One region of the Acinetobacter sp. Ac8 genome, then DNA from elsewhere that is predicted to be linked to it. Evidence: riboswitches for the same ligand, from Rfam matches in the RefSeq annotation. Region 1 holds a riboswitch; the other holds the start of a gene.

Region 1 (8,251 bases):
TCTGACCCAATCAACCAGAGCGATACGGTTTAGCAAAAATTTTGTCCAAAGCTAATATAATATCGCTTGTTTATTTTGGTGAATGCCAAAGTAACTGAGGTACAAAATTACAAGTTTGATCTAACCAACACAATTTTTCTTTACGATCCAATCGATCATGAGCACCCATGAGGTGTAATACATATCGATCTAGGTCACTGGCATCAATTGGTTTTTCACTGACTATTCCTTTAGTCGGCATATGATCATACCAAATAATAATTGGAATACGGTAGCCAGCTTCAGTATTTGCACTATGCCCAGCATAGTTTTTAGCATGCCCGACTTCATTACCATGATCCGATAAAAAGGTAAAAGATCTAAAATCAGATTGTGTGGAAATTAAAAGATCGAATAACTTTGCAACAACCCAGTCTTGGTAAAGTATGCTGTTATCGTATTCATTGCGTTTTAACTGAATTAAGTGATTGATCTCATTTCGTTCAAGCTTTTCTTCAACCTCATCATTGCTAGAATCATTAAACTTAGAAAATTGTTCTGGGTAGCGCAACTTATAATTTGGATGTGAACCAATGAGATGCAGAATAATCAACTTACGAGGATCTGGGTCATCCAATGCAATTTTATAAGCGGGCAGAATATTTTCATCTAATGACGTGCTACTACGACCTGACTTTTTATTGATAAAAACAGCTTCATCTGCAAATGAGGCAAAAAGTGAAGAGATATAAACATCATCTTGGTTACTAATCCAATAAACTTTAAAACCAGCAGCCTTAGCGTATGCCATAATATTTTCAGGGGCATGATCATCCATTGCATTTCGCGTACCATCATTAAACAAATAACGTAAAGATTGAATAGTAGAAGATGCTGGTGAGTATCCACGACAAAAGACTTTGAATAGTTCACTCCGTTGAGTTAACTCAGGTGTTGTATTTCGTGGATAGCCACATAATCCAAAATTAAAACTGGTAATGCTGTCAGTTAAAACTATGGTATGTGTCTGCCTTTTATTCAATTGACCACTAAAATCTAAGCGCTGTTCTGCATTCAATGTCCATTCTTTATGTATCTGATCATGCTGTAGAATACGCTGTTTGAAATCTTGAATTTTGCCATAGTATCCATACCAAAATGGCAATGGATGTAAAGCAATTGAAGGCTTAATCGCATAGCTGACAGTACACAGTAGAAATAACAAACCTATAGCATAACGTCCTAATCGATGTACTTTCTGATCATGGAACTCACGCGTATTAAAATATTTAAATAAAATAAAAAAATATAAAATCAAAGCGCTTAAAATCAAGCCAACAAATAGGATAAAAAAGCCAAGATGCAGTTGAAAAAATTCTAAACTTTCATTCAATGTTGTATTCGCGATAGATTCAATAATTGAATATGCTTCAGCGTCACTATTGAACAACAACCAACTTACTGAGAGTAAGCTGGTATGAAATATAAAAATAAACCACCAAATGATTGAAAATAATTTCCAAAATAAATTTGATTTTTTTGTGGCTTGAAAACACAACCAACACCCTGGTAGTGATAAAAATGCCAAACGAACACTATCCGACCAACTCCCAGCTAAACCTAATAACAGTAAAGTGATCAGTGGTAGTACAAGTAGATACGGTATAAAAAACATGCGTTGCCAGCTTACTGGTATTCGGTTAAATCGCTTCATTGTCATTAGAAAATGTAATGTTGAATAAGTGCAGCAACACCAATAATTAAAAAGACAAGTGCGCCAATTTTATGAATGAGTGAAATTGGAAGCTTTTCTGCAAGCTTATTACCAATAAATACGGCTGGAGCATTCACCAACATTATTCCTAAGGTGGTACCTACAGTTACCCAGCCGATACTGTCAAAACGAGCAGCTAATGCCACAGTCGCTATTTGAGTTTTATCACCAATTTCTGCCAAAAAGAAAAGCACAAAGGTTGCGCCAAAGACACCGTATTTTTGCCACTTATCGATACTTCCAGATTCATCATCTAGCTTATCTGGGATTAACATCCATACGGCCATCCCAATAAATCCTAGAGAAACAATCCACAATAAGACAGTCGGACTAAGAACAGTCGTAATCCACTGCCCGAGTACGGCAGAAACACCATGATTTACCAGTGTCGCAAGAAATATAGCGATTAGAATAGGAATAGGTTTTCGGAATCGTGCAGAAAGCAGTAGTGCCAGTAATTGGGTCTTATCTCCCATTTCAGATAAAGCAACTACAGCAAGAGAGATTAGGAAAGCAGATATCATAATAATTTCTCTGGCTAGCAATAATTACCAATGATTTATTACTCTTGCTAGCCATAGCAGAGTCATAAATCAAAGGTCTTGCCAACAAAAAGAAATCTATGATCGGAGGATCATTTGGTTCTTTGCTATGATGACCATGCCAGTTTAAGCAATTATGTTGACCATCACCTTTTTACCTGAGGTAAAAAGCGGCTACTCCCCAATGAAGTTTTTTTATTTTAGTAGAATCAAGTGTAGTTTTCAATCATACTTTTTAGATAAATTAAAAAAACTCATTCCTGTTTGATTACGCCATCTCCTCAGCGCATATTCCTATAAAAATATTTTAAATATTGATCAGTAACAAAATTGCAAAGTTATGAATATATTTAGCTAGAGGGAAATAATATTAAAAACGATAAACACCCATAAAAAACATTTAAATTCAATAAATTATATAATATTTATTTTTAAATAGCAGCCATTGCGAGTACGCATTGGTCGCATAAGCATGACTTTAATTTCATTCTACTTGGTGCTTTTATCGAAAACAAAAAAAGCTCATATTAAAAGATTATTATTCAACAGCCTCAGCCATTCTAAAGAACCTGTAATCAATGTGATAAAATATAATTTATTGTTTTTTTTAAAATAAAAATCAAATAATTTTATCTGAGAAGTATAAGGTGTATTATCTTAATTTTAGATACAAAACTGAGCTATAGATTTTTATGTTGGAACATAGCGATATTAATTTACCGATTATTATTATTGGCGCTGGGATAGCAGGAATCGCATGCGCTAAAAAATTACAAGAAAATGGTAAAAAAGTTACCATACTCGAAGCGAGATCTCGCACAGGTGGGCGCATAGATTCATTGCAATCTGATGCTGATGTTTTTGATTTAGGTGCATCATGGATTCATGGCGTTGAAGGTAATCCTATCTGGGAAATTACCCAAGAGAACCATATAGCAACAACTGTATTTAACTATGACAAATCACAATATTTTCATGAAAATGGGTTGTTATTTTCTGACAAAGAAGTTCAAGAGTTTGAATCTTATGTAGAAGAAATAGAAAAGCAACTTTCTCAAACACAAACGCAATCTGCCCTCAAGGCGACTGAAGAAATAATTTCTTCTCTACATTATTCAGGTAATACATTTTCAGAAGATTATCTTAAACAATTATTATTTAACTTTTTCAATCGAATAGCAAATGACCCATTTGCGACAAATCTTGAGCTACTTTCATCAAATTACAAAAATTACGAAGGTTATTTTGATGGTGATGAAGTTATTTTTCCCAATGGTTATGCCCAAGTTATAGACGTGCTTTCAAAAAAAATCGACATTCAATTCAATGTTGATGTAAAAAAAATCATCTGTGAAAATGATTATGTCAAAATTATTGATTCCAATGATAATTTTTATATAGGTTCCCGTGTAGTGGTTACTGTCCCACTAGGAATTTTAAAGAAAAATCATATCGCGTTTTATCCTCCATTACCTCATCACTATACTCAATCTATTCAAGATATTGGATTTGGATCCTTTAATAAAGTATTTTTTGAATTAGAACAACCACTTTCTTTTAGATCCAAAATGCCGATAGACAAGATAAGTGATTTCTATTGGAATGAGCTTGGTTGTTTTAATATTCTAGACTTATCTGGAGTTTATAAAAAACCCATTTATTTAATGCTGTTTGGAGGAAAGCAATCTGAGTTTATTGATAATTCAGCGGATCATGAAATATCAAAGTTTATTTTTAGTAACTTGCAGAAACAATTTAACAATATTCCCCATACACCTAAAAAACTCATCGTTACACGTTGGGGCGCCGACCCTTATAGCTATGGTTCTTTTAGTTTTCCCTCACTAAAGCACAGTGAGGATATTGTTAAAGTGTTGCATCAACCAATTCAAGAAAAAATCTTCTTTGCTGGCGAACATTGTAGCTTGAAATATGCGGGTACGGTTCATGGCGCATATTTAAATGGCGATGAAACAGCTCAAAAAATATTAGCTGAAGTACCACTTATTTAAACCTAATCTCAGTCATGAAAAAAACCTCCCGAGGGAGGTTTTTATGATGTTGTCTAGAGTTAGGCGTATTGATAATAGACTTCTTTCATAAGTCCTTTTTAAAACCATTAATCAACATAAAAGCACCCTCATCCTAGCCTTCTCCCAAAGGGAGAAAGAATTTTCAATACCAATATGATTCACTCCACATGATCATTTTTTGATTTATGAAAGATCTTTAATGCTATTGGATATTTTTTTGCTCAAAACACTTATAAATTAAAGCGCCAATCACAGCGCCAACAATTGGTGCAACCCAGAAAAGCCATAATTGACTCAGCGCAGCCGTTTCAGCAAACAAAGCCACTGCTGTACTACGTGCAGGATTGACCGAAGTATTGGTGACAGGAATACTGATTAAATGAATCAAAGTTAATGCCAAACCAATAGCAATAGGTGCAAAACCAGCTGGTGCACGTTTATCTGTAGAACCGAGAATTACAATTAAGAAAACGGCAGTTAAGACAATCTCAATTAATAATGCAGAAAGCAAAGAATATTTTCCTGGCGATAAATCACCAAAACCATTTGTTGCAAATCCACCCGTACCAGTAAATCCTGCTTGACCTTGTACAATCAAATACAATATAAATGCAGCGAAGATACCACCTACGACTTGAGCAATGATGTATGGTGCTAAGTCTTTTGCATTAAAACGACCACCAACCCATAAACCTATACTTACTGCGGGATTGAAATGTCCACCTGAAATATGACCTAATGCGTAAGCACCAGTCAGTACAGTGAGACCAAACGCGAGTGCAACACCGACAAAACCGATACCCAATTCTGGAAATGCTGCAGCAAGTACTGCACTACCACACCCTCCAAAGACCAGCCAAAATGTTCCAATAAATTCTGCAAAATATTTATTCATGTTCATTACTTTTCTGTTCAATAAATCCAAGCGAAATTTAGCAAAACAAGTCACACTTTCAAACAAAAACATGAATTATTTTACAAAAAGCATAAGTAATTGATGAAATGACTAAATTCATAATTTTTATAAAACAAACCCTTCGATTGAAGGGTTTGTTAGACAAATTAAAATTCCAATTCAGAGGGGGAAGAAGGAATGATTTAATAAATCTATTGGTAATTATTAACATGTATATAGATTTATACAATCTTATTTAATAGAACACAGCATTCTAAAAATTTGAAGATCAATCAAAAAGCCCATCTGCGGGTGAGCTCTTTAGCCGATTTATGGCAAAGAATTACTTATTATTAAAAAGCTGATCTGTTATCTTTTGATTAACTTTACTTCGATGTCCATTGTCAAAATATCGATCTACATGACATCGTTTTGTATTTGTATCGCAGAACACCCCATTTGAGAAAGTAAATGCAGAGTGATCAAAATCGCCTTGTGAGAAAACTTTATTCGCTTTTTGGGTTCCTAAATATTGAGCTGTAAGTGATTTTGATACACCTTTGTTATTTACACAAATATATTGATCACAAATCACACCTTTTTTAGGTGAAACTAAACTTGTGTTGGTTTTAGCAATCACTGGAAAACTGATGATTAAACAAGCATAGCTGATGAGACTCAATAATCCTTTAGAAATTTTCACTTTTAAACCTGCAAAACAATACAAAAAAATAAAGGAAAATTATAAGATCAATTAGATTTAATATATACAACAATTATGTTTAAACCTATATAAGAAAACACATTAGGCTTCTTTTATAAGATATTTTTAAAACGATAAATCAACATAAAAGCCCCTCATCCTCGCCTTCTTTCAAAGTGAGAAGGCGATTTCAATAGCAATATGAATCACTCATTATAAACATTCATTCAGTTTAGAAATAATCTAGAGATATTATGATTAACAGCAGAATTATCGATAAAATCAAATAAGTATTGATATTATTAAAGCTCTTAAGATAATTTAACATTCGTCATTTCCCATAAGAATTTAATAAAATACTATATGGCTGACAGATAGATAAAAGACTAAGAAAAGAAAAGCAGACAAAAAAATACCATCGATAATAAAATTGGTTAAAAATGTTGCACGATGAAATTTAAATAAACTTGTAAAGCTCATAAATTAACACTTTTATATTCAAAAAAACTTAAATCACAAGTTAAACTAATAAACAGTTTTAGTTATTTTAAATAAGCTCATTTTAAAAACCAAAATTTAGATTTATTGGTGATATAAAACTTTAAATCAATGGCTCCACTAACGCTCTTCACTTATTTATTTAAAATTTAGCGACGTAAAAAGACAATTAAGTATTTTTAGATAATGCTTGGAATCAATTCAATTCATCAAGTTTTAAAAAATAATTCCTTTTGTCAGGTCTATCATTTTTTAAATGCTGTAAAAATATTTTAGCAGTTTCCTCCGATGCATCCTCTCTTAGGCAACGTTCAACAAAGGATATATCTACAAATTCATCTGCTAACCCAGCACGGCCAAGATCTAAAAAATAAATTTCATTGAATTTATCTATAAAAATATTACTATCCGTGATATCGCCATGAGAAAAAACCAATCTTTCTTCAACACGAGTCTCAGTTAACTCATTCCATAGACTTAGGTAAGTTTTATGCTCTCCCCATAATTCAGCGTCAAAATCATCTTGATCTATATCGTCAAGGAGTTGGTTATCAATAAAAAATTTTGACTCTTTTAACCGATGATCAATGTTTGAAATAAATGGACAATCAATAATAGCAATTGAATTTAACAGATTGAGTGCCTCCTTATAGATAGCAAGTAATTCTTGGTCTGTTAAAAAAAGCGCTGAAATTGGTTTTGCATTGATCGCTTTAGTGATCATGAATTCAAACTGCTCATCCTGAAAAGTCATGATGAGTTCAGGCACCTTTAATTTCTCAGAGAGCCAACTCAACATTTTCGCTTCGCGAGAGACACTGTATGTGGTCTCTGTATATAAAGTGCTAGATCGCTTAAGAAAAAAAGTTTCATTATTTCGATTAAAAGAATAAACATCCGATGGTGACTGACCAATTTTATTTGGCTCTAAAACACTGTTTCCAATAAATTGTTGAATAATATTGGGCAATTCCATCAAGTTTTCCTTTTATTCAGCATTAAAAACCCCGCAAATGCGAGGCCTAGTAAATAGATAATCTTAATTTGGTTCACTGTAGCAAAAATATGGCTTATTCCCTATAGATGGTCAATACTTCAAACTATTGTCATCGTCTCTCAATTGCATAAACTGTATTAGTCTTAAAAAGTGGGGGCAGTATTTCTCGACCGCAAACCTCAGGAATAAGCTAGAGCAGAATATTAGACAGCAGCAAGACCTCAGGATGCAGATAAATCGCGGAGTAGCTGCTCTAAATCCTGTTCGCCTACTTTTGTTTGAGCACCTGCCTGCAAGCCGCCACGAATGAGTTTTTCAGCAGCAGGACGCGCAAACAGACCAGCCCATGCTTTGTGCTCTCGAAGGAAGCCTTCGCTTAAATCCGCTGGTGGGATTGCTTTCTTTGCAGCGGCGATGACTCCTTCAGGTAAAGCTGCAATATTTGTGGCGATGCGATGAACAAAAGCGTCTAACTCATTTGCCGGAAGCGCACGATTTACCCAGCCATATCGTTCGGCTAGCAAAGCGTCAATCAGCTCAGCACCAAGAATTACCTCTAATGCACGCCCCCGTGTCATACGCTGTGAAAGATATTGAGTACCACCACCACCAGGAATAATCCCCATCAATGCCTCACATTGGGCGAGGCCAGCACGCCCAATAGCAGCAAATGCCATATCCACTGCTGCTACAAATTCAGCACCGCCACCACGCGCCAAGCCTTCGAGCTTAACAATCGTCACTTGCGGCTGTGCCTGAATCATCTCTCCTAAAGCCTGAAATGGATTCAATCCATTAGGTACATCTTTTGCGAACTGGTCAAAAGCATT
Region 2 (8,251 bases), 2.3 Mb from region 1:
GCTTCTTGAACGATGGTCAACATAACAGTCTCGCTGGTAATTTCCGTGAGCTATTATATACAAATTTCCGTTCAATTTTCATTTTTTATTGTGCCGATTTATCTTATTCTCGATCACACTTTATTTTTCAGTATCTTATTGAAATAAAAATGGGCTTTGAATATAAAATTATCGTGGATTTAACACCACAGTAGACTGTCGACTTACAGTTTCTGCCTTAATATCCTAAATTTTCCCAATGAAGCGTTAACACACCTGATCAAAGTCTTCATCATTGCTGGGGGTAGCGACTTCTATTTCGATCAGGGGAATTAAACCATAGCCTTGTCTTGCTTTTGCACATTGTGAATCCCCAGCATGTACCTGTTTGCATGAAGAACTCCGTTGCTCATACATACTACAGCTGACTTGCTGTCCAATCTCACCCTTTAATGCCACACAACGTGGTTGCTTTTGATTGGTGCCCTGCATACAAGAATACACGGCTGTCAAAGGTTCGACATAATCTGGCGGCATGGCTTCTCCTTCTGCCCAATAAAATGAGACTCGGAAAAAGGCGCAACACGCTCCGCAACTTAAGCACGCATCCTGTGCTGAGATTTGTGACAACATTTTTTTAAGATTCTCGTTATCAATTTAAAATTTTGGCAAGAAAATCCTAAAAAAAGTCGCACTCAAACTCAATATCTTTTTTGAATTTTTTATTGCGGACAGGTAAACACGGACTCATCCATCAAATCGACACCGCATTGTAAATTTTCGATCCAGTCTAAAAACTGATGAATCATCTCTTTACCAATAAACGGCTTACCATGTTGCGGCACAATCATTTCAATATCCATTTGACGCACCATTTTCACCCATAAACGGATCACCCGATTGGTACACATATAGCGCTGATGAAAACCATGCATGGTTGGAATGTGCATTGCAAAATCTTCAATTGGTTTCGAGGCATCATCAACAATCGATGCACCCATATCACCTGAGAATAAAATTTTTGAAATTGGATCGTAAAACTGGAAATTTCCAACGGAATGTAAGAAATGCGCAGGAACTACGATGATGCGCGTTTCTCCCAATGGAATAGAGCCACCTTGGTCAGGCAATTCGATTAGACGTTCTAACCAGCCCCCTTTCATACGGTCACTCATAAATGCTGAGTTTAAATGAGGTAAAAAGCGTGCCCATAATTTAGATGCGACCACTTTGGCATCGGTATAGACCAACCAACGCGGCATTGAGGTAATGATGTCAGGGTCTTGGTGAGATGCCATGACATAGTCTAAATTTTGTAATCGGGTGTATTTATTGAGCTCCATGGTCAGGGGCACATAGGTCAAATCACCGCCCGGATCTAATACTGCTGCACGTTCATTATTTAAAATAAGAAACTGATTGGCTTGTACACCTTCACCTTTCACCAAACTGGTAAAACTTATACATTTATGAGTGCCATTATCAAACAAAACTTGCGACGTGGTGCGATCTAAAGCCATACCAGAAACCCCAAAACCTTTTTTAAAATAAATCTTTAGTTATCCCATACAACATATAAGGTTTTCTTCAAAGTTACAATAAATCTACAACCTAAGTTTAAAGATTATTTGTGTCATCATTCTCAGAATAATAAAAAACCCAACATTAAGTTGGGTTTTCAGCTTTAAAAATAGATGCCTTTATTGATGTTCAATCAGCTTGGAAAATTGCGCTTAAAAAAAGTAATGCTGAACTAAAGCGGCGACACCAATAATAAAGAAGATTGCAGCTCCAATTTTATGAATCAGAGCAATAGGTAATTTATCTGCCAATTTATTGCCAATAAATACAGCAGGTGCATTGACCAACATAATCCCCAATGTCGTACCTAGAGTTACCCAACCGATGCTGTCAAAGCGTGCAGCAAGTGCCACTGTGGCGATTTGGGTTTTATCCCCAATTTCTGCAAGGAAGAATAATACAAAGGTTGCACCAAAGACCCCATATTTTTGCCATTTATTAATACTTTCAGATTCATCATCCAACTCATCTGGAATTAACATCCACCCGGCCATACCAATAAAGCCAAGTGACACAATCCAAAGTAATACTGTCGGGCTAAGGACTGTGGTAATCCACTGACCAAGCACAGCCGATACCCCATGATTGACAATAGTTGCTAATAAAATTGCAAATAAAATAGGAATAGGTTTACGAAAACGTGCAGCAAGAAGTAATGCGAGCAGTTGTGTTTTATCGCCCATTTCGGATAAAGCGACAACCACTAAAGAGATGAGGAAGGCATTTAACATTTCAAAGTCTCTGGCTAGCAATATTTACCGATGACTTACCCCTCCTGCTAGCCAATATGAATAGTCGCCTATTCAACGCGGAGTGATAAATCAAAGGTCTTGCCAACAAAAGATAGCTGAGTAAACACCTTCAGCTAAATTGGTTCTTTGCTATGATGACCATACTCTGTTGAGTAATTATGTTGATCATCACCCATTTATCATCTCGCAGATGACAAACAGCGGCTACTCCCCAATGAAGTACAGCTATTCTACAACGCTTTATCAATCATTTTCAATTTTTAAAAATTAAAAAATTTAAAGCTCAGATAAACTTCAAAAAATATCGTGCCGAAGCATTTTTAATGCCCGCAGAGGATGAATTCAATTTCGTTTCTTCACTAATTTTGAACCCACGATGGTTATCCCATCGTGGGGCGACAGGGATGTCGCCGATTGATTTAATTAAAAATATTAATTAAGAGAAATTATATTCTTGTGCCTGAGTTTTTTGACAGATTGACTATATTGAATAATGACTTTAAAGCAGGTTTGAAAATTATTGATAAAACAAAATCAGATCCATATAAAAAACCTCGCCTAAAGCGAGGTCTTCTATAATTTAAAACTTAAAGCAAGATGTTACGAATATCTGATAACAACTTGGTCAATTTATTGGTAAATCGCGCAGCATCCGCACCATTAATCACACGATGGTCATAAGACAATGACAATGGCAACATCAGTTTTGGATCAAAGCCTGAGCCATTCCATACTGGTTGCATCGTTGCAGGTGAGATACCCAAAATCGCAACTTGCGGCCAGTTCACCAATGGCGTAAATGCAGTACCACCAATTGAACCTAGGCTAGTAATAGTAAAGTTTGCACCTTGTAAGTCTTTCGGAGAAAGTTTCTTATCACGTGCTTTTTTACTTAACTCACCCAATTCAATGGCAATTTGCTTAATCGATTTTTGATCAGGATTACGCAATACTGGAACAGTTAAACCATCTGGTGTCGCCACAGCGATTCCCATATGGATTTCTTTACGCAACAGCACAGACTTTTGATCATCTGCCAAGTGACCTGCAAAATAAGGCTCTTCTTTGAGTAAAAACGCCACCGCTTTTGCAATAAAGGCAAGGATCGTTAAGCTAATACCATCTTGCTTAAATTTCCCTTTTAACTCACCGCGCCAAGCTTCTAGTTCAGTAATATCTGCTAAATCAAATTGTGTCACTTGCGGAATAAAATTGTTTAATGACAATTGCGGTACAGACACTTGCTGTAAACGCGTCATTGGTGCAATTTCACTACCACCAAATGCACTGAAATCTGGTAATGCAGGCAAACCTGAAGCGACTGGCGCAGCAGTTGTTTGAGCTGCTGCTTGCGGTGCAGTCAATTTGGCTTTAACAAAAGCAAAAACATCATCCTTCATCACACGTGCATGAGGGCCAGAGGCCTCGACTTGTGATAAAACCACACCCAGTTCACGCGCAAGCTTACGCACGGCTGGACCAGCATAAACTTTAGCATTTTCAGCTTGTTGTGCTTTAGATAACTTTTCAGTACCCGCTTGAGCAACGGCCACTTCAGCTTTTGGCGTTGAAGCTGTCGTTTTCGCGGCTGGTGCTGATGCAGCTTGTGATGCTGGAGCGGCTGGTTTTTCTTGCGGTGCTGATGCAGTCTGACCTTGTGCTTCAATCGTTACCAAAGCAGTGCCCTGACTTACAGACTGATTCAATTCCACATGGATCGCCGTCACCGTACCAGCAACCGTACTTGGTACTTCTACAGAGGCTTTATCCGACTCAGCAACGCAAAGGCTTTGGTCTTTTTCAACTTGATCGCCTACGCTCACCAAAATTTCAGAAATTGTTGCTTTATCTACACCCAGATCAGGAACAGCAACTTCAACTTTACCCGATTGGGCTGGCGCTGATGCTTCTGGTGCAGCAGCTTGAGTTGGTGTTGCTGACGTTTGTTGAGGCGCTTCAGCAGGTGCTGCCGCCGAAGTCGTTGCAGCCCCTACAGTTTTCACTGTAATCAGTACCACACCTTCTTTAACATTATCGCCTTCTTTGACCACAACACTTTCAACCGTGCCAGCAACTGTACTTGGAACTTCAACCGTTGCTTTATCCGATTCCACTACAACGATGCTGTCATCTACCGCAATTTCGTCGCCCACTTTAACCAGAACTTCGCCGACCAAAGCTTTTTCAACACCAATATCTGGCACTTGAACTTCAACTGTTTGAGATGAAGCTGTCGTAGATGCAGAAGGTGCAACAGACGCCACAGGTTCAGCTTTAGTTTTTACAGCAGGTTCAGTTTTTGCAGCTTCTTGAGCAGGTTGTGCTGGTGATTCTGTCTCTGTTGCATCCGCAGATTCAACTTCGATCAACACAGCACCTTCTGAAACTTCATCGCCTTCCGTAACAGCAATACTTTTAACCACACCTGCTGAAGTGCTTGGCACTTCAACAGAGGCTTTGTCTGACTCAAGTAGAACGATACTGTCATCAACAGCGATGGTATCCCCGACTTTCACCAAGATTTCTGCAACAGTGGCCTTATCAACGCCAATATCAGGAGTTTTAACTTGCATCATTATTTCTCCTCTGTCACTTCAGTATAAGCAGCAACTTCTTGTACAGATGGGTGCGCTTGCGGTAACCATGCAACTGGACGATCAACATCAAGTTCAAATGAAGAGATTGCATCTTTCACCAAACGCGGATCAACTTCACCTTCATCAGCAAGTTTTTTCAATGTTGCAACCACAATATGTGCCGCATCTACACCAAAGTAACTACGCAAATTACTGCGTGTATCTGAACGACCATAACCATCTGTACCCAATGTTACATATGGACGGCTATCTGGAAGATAAGCACGGATCTGTTCGCTATAGGCACGCATATGATCTGTTGCTGAAACAACAATACCATCCGTGTCACGTAATTGCTGAGAAACCCAAGACTCTTTACCGTCTTCAAGTGGATGTAGGCGATTGTATTCTTCAACAGCCATACCATCACGTGCCAATTCATTGAAGCTTGTTACACTCCATACATTGGAATGGATTTGGTATTCATCACGTAAAATTTGCCCAGCTTTAATCACTTCACGCAGAATCACGCCTGAACCCAATAACTGAACTGTGGCTTTTTCATCTTTATTGAACAAGTACATACCACGTTTGATGCCTTCTTCAGCACCTTCAGGCAATGCAGGTTGGTCATAGTTTTCATTCATGAGCGTCAAGTAATAGAACACACGTTCCTGATTCACATACATACGTTGTAAACCATCATGCACAATCACAGCTAACTCATAACCAAAGCAAGGATCATACGCTACACAGTTTGGAATCGTTCCTGCCAAGATATGAGAATGACCATCTTGGTGTTGTAAACCTTCACCATTTAATGTTGTACGACCAGCTGTTGCACCACACAAGAAGCCTTGTGCCTGAGAGTCACCCGCTGCCCATGCAATATCCCCAATACGTTGGAAACCAAACATTGAGTAATACATATACATCGGAATCATTGGTAAGTTATTGGTTGAATAACTGGTACCCAATGCTGACCAAGCGCTCATTGCACCTGCTTCATTGATCCCTTCTTGCAACATGTGACCATCTTTCGCTTCACGATAGTTCATGAGCTGTTCTTGGTCTTCTGGGGTATAGTTTTGTCCATGCGCAGCATAGATCCCCAACTGACGGAACATGCCTTCTAAACCGAAGGTACGCGCTTCATCAGGTACGATAGGCACAACACGGTCTTTAATGGCTTTTTCTTTTAACAATGCTGCAATCAAACGCACCATAACCATCGTGGTTGATTGTTCTTTACCACCACTACCTTTAAGCACGCCATCAAATACTGAAATCTCAGGAATCGCCAATACTTCACTGTCTTTACGACGTGCAGGTAAATAACCACCTAAAGCTTCACGACGTGCTTTCATATATTTCAATTCAGGTGAGTTTTCACCTGGACGATAGAATGGAAGCTCTTCAAGTTGCTCATCAGAGAATGGTAAATTGAAACGGTCACGTACATATTTCAATGAATCGTGTTGCATTTTCTTGATTTGGTGGGTTTTGTTGACAGCTTCAATTTCGTCAGACAAACCATAACCTTTCACTGTTTTCGCTAAGATTACAGTCGGTTGACCATTGCTGGTCATTGCTGCAGCATACGCGGCATACACTTTGTATGGGTCATGACCACCGCGATTCAGATTATCAATATCTTCATCACTTAAGCCTTTTACCAACTCCGCAGCTTCAGGGTATTTACCAAAGAATTTTTCACGGGTATAAGCGCCACCTTTTACTTGGTAGCGTTGGTATTCACCATCTAGCGTTTCATCCATACGGGCTTTTAAAGCACCTGAGGTGTCTTTGTCCAATAAAGGATCCCAATGACGACCCCAGACCACCTTAATCACACGCCAGCCTGCACCACGGAACAGTGACTCTAGCTCTTGAATGATTTTACCGTTACCACGTACAGGACCATCTAGACGCTGTAAGTTACAGTTAACCACCCAGATTAAGTTGTCTAATTTTTCGCGACCCGCAAGCGAGATTGCACCTAAGCTTTCTGGCTCATCCATTTCACCATCGCCAAGATACGCCCAAACCTTACGGTTTTCTTCTTTGATCAAACCACGATTCATCAAGTACTTTTGAATATGCGCTTGATAAATTGACATGATTGGACCAAGGCCCATCGAAACAGTTGGGAACTGCCAGTAATCTGGCATTAAGTAAGGATGAGGATAACTTGAAAGCCCTTGACCACCCACTTCACGACGGAAATTGCTCAATTGATCTTCGGTCAAACGACCTTCTAAAAATGAACGTGCGTAAATACCTGGGGCGCAGTGACCTTGGTAATAGATCATGTCGCCACCAAAGCTATCGCTATTGGCACGGAAGAAATGGTTAAAGCCGACATCATATAGGGTTGCTGAAGACGCGAAACTTGCCAAGTGACCACCTAAGTCATCACCTGTTTTATTGGCACGTAGAACCATTGCCAAAGCATTCCAACGAATTAATGCTCGAATACGACGCTCCATATCTTGGTCGCCTGGCATCGCTGGAGATTCTTCAACTGGAATGGTATTTAAATAAGGGGTATTTAGACGCTGAATAGGTACATGCTTCGAAATTGCTTGTTGATATAATTTTTCTAATAAAAACGCAGCACGATCCGTACCCATATGCTGGAGCACTGAATCAAAGGCATCTTGCCATTCTTGTGTTTCCTGAGCGTCGCTATCACCATAATACGCCATTTCCCACTTACTCCTTGAATAGTTTTCTATATATTATATGTATCATGTTTTAGGCCTGTTAAGTTATCGTTACAGCCAAATGCAGATTGTAAGGATTATTTAGCAACTAAATAGTTGTTGACTAATTAACACTTAAAATAACAAAAAACCGCCAATAAAGGCGGTTTTTTATACAAAATAATTTTTTATTTGATGATAGTCTGAATACAGTATTTAATTCATCGCGACTACGAATTCAACCATGCATACAGAGCATCAATCATAAGCTCAACAATTAAATGTTTAGCGTTATGGCAACATGGCTAAGTAAGAAGATGGATTTTTACGTTGACCATCTTTCACTACTTCGTAATGCAAATGTGGACCTGTGCAACGACCAGTACAACCCACGTTGGCAATATGTTCACCAGCCTTCACCTGATCACCCACACGGGCAATTAGACGTGAAGCATGCGCATAACGTGTGATATAGCCATTGCCATGGTTAATTTCTACATATTGACCATAACCAGTGCCCCAACCAGACTTGGTTACGATACCAGGACCTGTTGCATAAATTGGTGTACCACTTGGTGCTGAAAGATCTAAACCAGAATGATGTTCGGCACGACCACCCATTGTACGACCACCAAAATCAGAGCTTACGCGCTTCATG

Evidence for each region. Region 1 has a riboswitch for manganese ahead of ACZ5QH_RS11680 (TMEM165/GDT1 family protein). Riboswitches for the same ligand answer to the same signal wherever they lie in the genome.
Region 2: another riboswitch for manganese. It lies ahead of ACZ5QH_RS00830 (TMEM165/GDT1 family protein); the one in region 1 lies ahead of ACZ5QH_RS11680 (TMEM165/GDT1 family protein).

The regions. Positions count from the first base shown of each region.
Region 1 is NZ_AP043689.1:2,481,777-2,490,027, forward strand. Features, by position in the region: gene ACZ5QH_RS11675 (phosphoethanolamine transferase) at 71-1,693, opposite strand; gene ACZ5QH_RS11680 (TMEM165/GDT1 family protein) at 1,699-2,274, opposite strand; yybP-ykoY riboswitch at 2,345-2,490, opposite strand; gene ACZ5QH_RS11685 (NAD(P)/FAD-dependent oxidoreductase) at 2,988-4,307, shown strand; gene aqpZ (aquaporin Z) at 4,531-5,223, opposite strand; gene ACZ5QH_RS11695 (YcgJ family protein) at 5,567-5,896, opposite strand; gene ACZ5QH_RS11700 (APH(3')-VI family aminoglycoside O-phosphotransferase) at 6,621-7,400, opposite strand; gene ACZ5QH_RS11705 (enoyl-CoA hydratase/isomerase family protein) at 7,643-8,251, opposite strand, start outside.
Region 2 is NZ_AP043689.1:181,165-189,415, reverse strand. Features, by position in the region: gene guaB (IMP dehydrogenase) at 1-23, opposite strand, end outside; gene ACZ5QH_RS00840 (YkgJ family cysteine cluster protein) at 247-612, opposite strand; gene ACZ5QH_RS00835 (oxygen-binding di-iron domain-containing protein) at 702-1,499, opposite strand; gene ACZ5QH_RS00830 (TMEM165/GDT1 family protein) at 1,713-2,291, opposite strand; yybP-ykoY riboswitch at 2,380-2,537, opposite strand; gene ACZ5QH_RS00825 (2-oxo acid dehydrogenase subunit E2) at 2,900-4,885, opposite strand; gene aceE (pyruvate dehydrogenase (acetyl-transferring), homodimeric type) at 4,888-7,596, opposite strand; gene ACZ5QH_RS00815 (M23 family metallopeptidase) at 7,885-8,251, opposite strand, start outside.